Metallumcola ferriviriculae: one gene and its partner. The protein of the gene in region 2 interacts with the protein of the main gene of each other region in a pairwise test. Links are inferred from orthologs where the notes say so. Each region holds a gene or a part of one and is shown on either strand. Other genes may lie near its edges. The genes, in order: MFMK1_RS02045 and topA.

Region 1 (3,041 bases), 1.7 Mb from region 2 along the record:
GCCGTGAAGCAGTTGGGGTTCGATTTCTTTGGCGTTATTGCTGAATATCCTGATAAGAAGTATTTGAGTACAGACAGCAAAGGAAGAAAGGTTTTCCGGGATTATTGGGGGCGAATTTTCTGGCGGCTGCCTCAAGGCAGGGAACAACTGGTGGAATATCCGGTGGTGGATTTCAATCAGTTAAAAGGCTACCAATTTCCCAGTGTGAAAGAAGTTTCATTTAACCATAGCAAGCTGTTGAAAAATAGGGATATCTTTACTTTCGGTGTGGTGGACGGTGTTTTCCAGACAGCAGCCCGCACCATGGATTTATTGGACTTTTTGGGCATATTGGCTGAGCGACCGAAAAGGGCGGCATTGCTTATTGAGCAGGCGACAGAGTATGCTTGTGCGCTTGCCTCGCAGCTTAGCAGTTTGGGGGTTGATGCTATCTTGGTGGCAGATGATGTGGCTCATTACGGTGGTCTTTTTTGCTCAGAGCAGACATTTATGAGATGGATTGCCCCATGGGAAGAAATGTTATTTCGCCATATTGCTAAGCAGGGCAAACCGGTTTTTTTTCATTCTGACGGAAACATTATGTCTCTTATGGATTGGTTATCTGGTAGCGTATTGGGTGTACATTCTCTAGATCGGTGTCCAGGTATGGATATGGCTGCTATTAAAAATCATTATGGTAATAAGCTAATTCTAATGGGAGGAATGCCATTAGCGGCACTTTATTCGGATGAGCTGGTCCAAGTTAGGGATGAAACTAGTCAACTTATTTCCCAGCTTAGCCCAGGGGGCAGGGGATATATTCTTTCCACCACCAGTGGGTTCCTAACTGAAGAGATAAACCCTCAAGCACTGCAGGAAATGTACCGCTTGCCCCGTGGCTAAGGCAGTGGTATGTTTCAGATTCGCTGGAATGTATCTATAGTGTAATAAAATGAGAGGTGACTGACTTGCAGGGCTATCTGACTATTGCTCGAGGAGCGAGAGTAGAAATTGAAATTAAGAAATCCCGTTTTATTGCCCATGTTAAGCAGGTGGCAGATGCCGAGGAAGCAGCAGGATTCATTGATACCATAAAACTCAAACATCGGGAAGCAGCCCATAATGTCTCGGCCTTCGTGGCCGGTATTGATCATAAGGAGCAGCGGTGCAGTGATGACGGGGAACCGAAGGGTACAGCGGGATTACCTGTTTTAGAAGTATTGAGGCGTAATAATATTACCAACACGGTGGTGGTTGTAACTCGCTATTTTGGTGGCATTAAGTTGGGAGCGGGCGGACTAATTCGAGCTTACGGGCGAGCTGCCCGGCAGGGAATTGAAAGTGCCGGAATGGTACGAATGGAGGTTTTTGTCAAGCTGGTAGTAGAAGCGGATTACAGTTTGATGGGAATTATAGAGAGAGAAGCTGCTGATGCGGGGGCTAGAAGAGGGAAACACCTTTTCCGCGAAAAAGTATTATTAAATTTCTGGGTTCGAAATGAAAAGCTGGAACAGACGAAGAAACGCTTAGTTGAGGCAACTAACGATGCGCTGAAACTAGAGTCAAAAGAAGAGAAATATTTATCGGTGTAGAATTCTATAAAAAAAAATCAGGTGTGCATTTAGGCTGAAAGCACACCTGATTTACGGCCTTAGCCAAATTGGTAAAGCAGTATAAAGACGAATAATAACAAGCCGCTGAAAATAAGCCATGCCATAAATGTGGAGGCATGTTCTTGATGCTCCGTTTCCGGTTTATAATAAGTCTGCATTAATGAAGCGGGTTTTTCGCCTGCCATGTTTATCCCTCCTTGGTAGGTTTGCGTTTGTAAAACATTCTAGTAATAGTTTATTTCGTCAAAGAGTAAACAATTCCTGCCTATAACAGGTAGCAAATGGGAGCGAGAGAATTGGAGCAAGAAAGAATAACAGCTGCAAAGGCCGCGGTGTTTATCGGGGTGCTGGCGGTTTCCTTCGCGGCTATCTTTGTGCGCTGGGCCGAGGCGCCGCCTGTAATTATTGCTATGTATAGATTGCTATTTGCTGCGGCTTTGACGCTGGCTATAATAGTTTTTAAGAATGGGCGTTTCAAAAAAGTGGCGGTTGCTGACATTGGTTGGGCACTGTTGGCCGGCTTTTTTTTAGCGATGCATTTTTATAGCTGGTTTACCTCCTTAGAGCTTACATCAGTAGCCAGTTCCACAGTATTAGTCACCATGCAGCCGTTGTTTATTTTTGCTGGCGCATATTTATTTTCCAGCAAAAGGGTGACCTTTGCTGAGATTTCGGCAGCAGTTATAGCGCTGATAGGAAGCGCTATAATTGCGATGGGTGACTGGGACGCTGCCAATGCCTTTGCCGGGGATGCCCTGGCTTTGTTAGGAGCACTGTTAGTGGCGCTGTATCTTCTGGTGGGAAGACGGGTAAGATCTCATGTGCCAACTTTGGAATATACCTTTATTGTATACTTTACCAGTGCAGCGGTTTTGGCCCTTATGGCAGTAATAACTGACAAGTCTTTTTACCCATATCCCCAAAGCACATGGGCGATATTTTTACTGCTGGCGTTAGTACCTACATTGCTTGGACATAGCTTGTTTAACTGGGCGCTGGAATATTTGGAAACCAGATTTATCTCTGTAAGTATCTTGGGTGAACCGGTAGGAGCGGCAGCGTTGGCTTATATTTTTTTGGGAGAACTACCGGGGATTTATACTGTCTATGGCAGTTCTATGGTGTTATTCGGATTATATTTGTTTCACCGAAAGAAAGTATGAACCACAGTTCGAAAGCATAAGCATTAAGAAAAAGCAGGGGAGGCTGGGCTATTGTGGTTCTTAATCAAGGATAAATATGTATTCGGCATGGCTTTTATGCGTGTATTCTCAGGTTGTATCGAAATTAGCGCAGCCCTGCTGATGCTCTACTTTAACCGGGTGGAAACAGCTGTTAAAATTAATGCGGGGCTGGCATTGGTGGGACCGATAATCTTGTTTTTAGTTATGTCTCTTGGCTTGCTGGGGTTGGCAGGAAAGCTGCCGATCAGTAAAATGGTCTATGTGT
Region 2 (3,320 bases):
GTGCCCAGGGCAAGACTGTAGCGGTTTTGGGTTCAGGCGTGGATATTTGCTATCCTAAACAAAATAAAGAGATTTATCAGGAAATTTGCACCAAAGGTTTGGTAATATCGGAATTTCCTCCTAATACTCCTCCCGAAGCGAGGAATTTTCCTATTCGGAACCGAGTTATTAGTGGTTTGAGTTCTGGAGTAGTAGTGGTAGAGGCTGCAGAAAAAAGTGGTAGTTTGATTACGGCTGATCTGGCCTTGGAACAGGGGAAAGACGTCTTTGCGGTACCTGGTCCGGTTAACAGTGCCAATAGTGTTGGCACTAACAGATTATTAAAGCAAGGGGCACTTCTAGTCGAAGACGCTGATGATGTACTAAATCAATTGGGTTTCAGCAGCGGCCTGTGGAAGAATAATGCTCCGGGTAAAAAAGGAGTTCTACTTACCGCTGAGGAAGAAGAAATAATATCTTTGCTTTGCGGCGGACCAATACATCTTGAACAACTGGCGGGAGATATAGGCCATTCTATGGAACGTCTACAGTCGTTACTATTGTTTCTTGAAGTAAAGGGATTGGTTAAGAAGTTGCCAGGCAGTTATTATCAGGCGATTTAATAATTTTTAACAAATAGTTATAATTAACCTTATCCATGTTTATAATGATTAACGACATTTAATCGTAAGAATTTGAGGTGAAGATTTTTGGCAAAGACACTTATAATTGTGGAATCGCCGGCGAAGGCAAAAACAATTTCCAAGTTTCTAGGAAGAAATTATACAGTAAAGTCCTCCATGGGGCATGTTAGAGATCTACCGCGCAGTCAATTTGGTGTAGACGTTGAACAAAGGTTTGAACCTAAGTATATCACCATTCGCGGTAAGGGCGAGTTATTAAAAGAACTTCGTCAAGCTGCAGAGAAAAGCGACAATATTTTGCTGGCTCCTGACCCGGACAGAGAGGGAGAGGCAATTGCCTGGCATTTGGCCCATGCGTTAAAGATGGAAATAGATCAAAACTGTCGCATCCAATTTAATGAGATTACAAAAGGTGCCGTAACTAATGCAGTGAAACATCCTCGAAAAATTAATTTTGATTTGGTGGATGCTCAACAAGCTCGAAGAATTCTGGACCGGTTGGTTGGCTACAATCTTAGTCCTTTGCTGTGGAGAAAAGTCAAAAAAGGATTAAGTGCTGGTAGGGTGCAATCAGTGACAGTTAGATTAATATGTGACCGTGAAGAAGAAATTAACGAATTCGAACCAGAAGAATATTGGACACTAGATGGCGTTTTTCAAGTTAAGACAGAAAAGCTAGAAGCTAAGTTAGCAAAGCTTGAAGGTAAAAATATTGAAATAAAATCCAGGCAGGATATGGAGCGAGTGCTTGCCGAATTGCAGGATTGTACCTATATTGTTGACGATATTAAGAAGCGGGATAAAAAGCGTAATCCTGTTCCACCTTATACCACCAGTAGCTTACAACAGGATGCTTACCGGAAATTGAATTATACTGCCAGAAAAACAATGCGTATTGCTCAACAATTGTATGAAGGTATTAATATTGGCAAAGAAGGTGCTGTGGGTCTTGTTACTTACATTCGTACGGATTCTACGCGCATTGCAGAGTCTGCTCAACAAGAGGTCCGGGACTATATCAAGGAAAGGTATGGAAGTAGATATATTCCGGAACAACCGCGCCAATTTGGTAACAAAAAATCTGCTCAAAACGCTCACGAGGCTATCAGACCAACAGATATAGGGCGTGTTCCGAAAGAAATCAAAGAATATTTGTCTCGGGATCAATATCGTTTGTACACTTTGATTTGGAAAAGATTTTTAGCCAGCCAAATGAGCTCTGCTCTGCTAGAAAGCACTACTGTACTGATTTCCGGCGGAAAATATCTATTTAAGGCAACGGGGTCAATTATCAAATTTGCCGGCTTTATGGAAATCTACATTGACGATGATGAAAGCATTCAAGAAAAATATGACTTGCTGCCCGAGGTTAACATAGGGGCCAAGCTCGAATTAGACCAATTAATTGATAAACAGCATTTTACTCAACCGCCGCCGCGCTATAGTGAGGCATCTCTGGTTAAAACTCTTGAAGAATTGGGTATTGGTAGGCCAAGTACCTATGCACCTACTATAGAGACCATTATATCTCGGGGTTATGTGGCACGTGAGGAAAAGCAGTTTCACCCCACTGAACTTGGCCTAGTGGTAGTACAGCTTTTAAAGGAATACTTTCCCGATATAGTGGATGCTGAGTTCACGGCTAGTTTAGAAACAGAATTGGATGAGGTTGAGGAAGGTCATAGGGACTGGCGTGACGTGATGGAATATTTTTATGGCCCATTCAAAGAGTTGCTTGATAAGGCAGAAGAAGAAATGGGTCAGGTGGAAATAGAAGATGAGGTATCTGATGTTCTATGCGAGAAATGTGGCCGCAATATGGTAATAAAATTTGGTCGTTACGGCAAATTTTTGGCTTGTCCCGGGTTTCCCGATTGTCGAAACACAAAACCACTTTTGGAAGAAATCGGTGTCAAATGCCCCCTTTGCGAGGGTAAGATTGTGGGACGACGCAGTAAAAAAGGACGTAAATTCTTTGGCTGCAGTAATTACCCTGACTGCAATTTTATTTCCTGGGCAAAGCCGGTGGAAGAGCGCTGCCCGGAATGTAATACATATATGGTGGAAAAGCAATCAAAGAAACATGGAACAAGGGTAGAGTGTGGAAATAAAGAGTGTACTTATCGCCGTCAAGTCAAAAAACAGGCCGAACAGTAGGAGTTGGAATTTTATGCAAATTACCGTAGTAGGCGCTGGACTAGCAGGAAGCGAAGCGGCTTGGCAAATAGCGAAGAAACAAATTCATGTAAAATTAGTTGAAATGAGGCCGAAGAAAATGACTCCGGCTCATAAAACAGACTTTTTTGGAGAATTGGTTTGCAGCAATTCTTTAAGAGGTACGAGTTTAACCAATGCAGTAGGCTTACTAAAAGAAGAACTGCGGGAAATGGACTCTTTAATCATGGCATGTGCGGACAAACACAGGGTTCCCGCTGGTGGAGCGTTGGCTGTGGACCGGGAAGCCTTTGCTAAGGAAATAACTGATAGAATTTGGGGCAACCCGTTTATAGATGTAGACTTAAGTGAAGAAATGGAAGTGCCGAAAGGGCCGGTTATTATCGCCACCGGGCCCTTAACATCAGAAAAGATGGCGTCGGCAATAAGTGTGTTGACCGGCGAAGAATATTTATACTTTTATGACGCAGCAGCCCCGATTGTCGCGGCTGAGAGCATTGATTACCAAAAAGCATTCCGAGC

The links.
Region 1: the proteins of topA (region 2) and MFMK1_RS02045 interact in binary tests that used the Escherichia coli proteins (3 or more experiments, as listed by UniProt). The link is inferred for Metallumcola ferriviriculae from one-to-one orthologs.

Annotation. Positions count from the first base shown.
Region 1 is NZ_CP121694.1:384,257-387,297, forward strand. Bases 47-2,759 are described here. They hold MFMK1_RS02045 (YigZ family protein), read left to right. Parts: upstream 47-947; coding sequence 948-1,571; downstream 1,572-2,759. Other genes in these bases: MFMK1_RS02040 (uroporphyrinogen decarboxylase family protein), read left to right, coding at 47-882; MFMK1_RS02050 (hypothetical protein), read right to left, coding at 1,631-1,777; MFMK1_RS02055 (DMT family transporter), read left to right, coding at 1,889-2,755. In the rest of the region: more of MFMK1_RS02040, read left to right, coding at 1-46; MFMK1_RS02060 (YqhV family protein), read left to right, coding at 2,807-3,041.
Region 2 is NZ_CP121694.1:2,089,690-2,093,009, forward strand. What follows is about bases 243-3,234. They hold topA (type I DNA topoisomerase), read left to right. Parts: upstream 243-689; coding sequence 690-2,780; downstream 2,781-3,234. Other genes in these bases: dprA (DNA-processing protein DprA), read left to right, coding at 243-602; trmFO (methylenetetrahydrofolate--tRNA-(uracil(54)-C(5))-methyltransferase (FADH(2)-oxidizing) TrmFO), read left to right, coding at 2,794-3,234. Outside these bases: more of dprA, read left to right, coding at 1-242; more of trmFO, read left to right, coding at 3,235-3,320. UniProt on the Escherichia coli protein: Releases the supercoiling and torsional tension of DNA, which is introduced during the DNA replication and transcription, by transiently cleaving and rejoining one strand of the DNA duplex.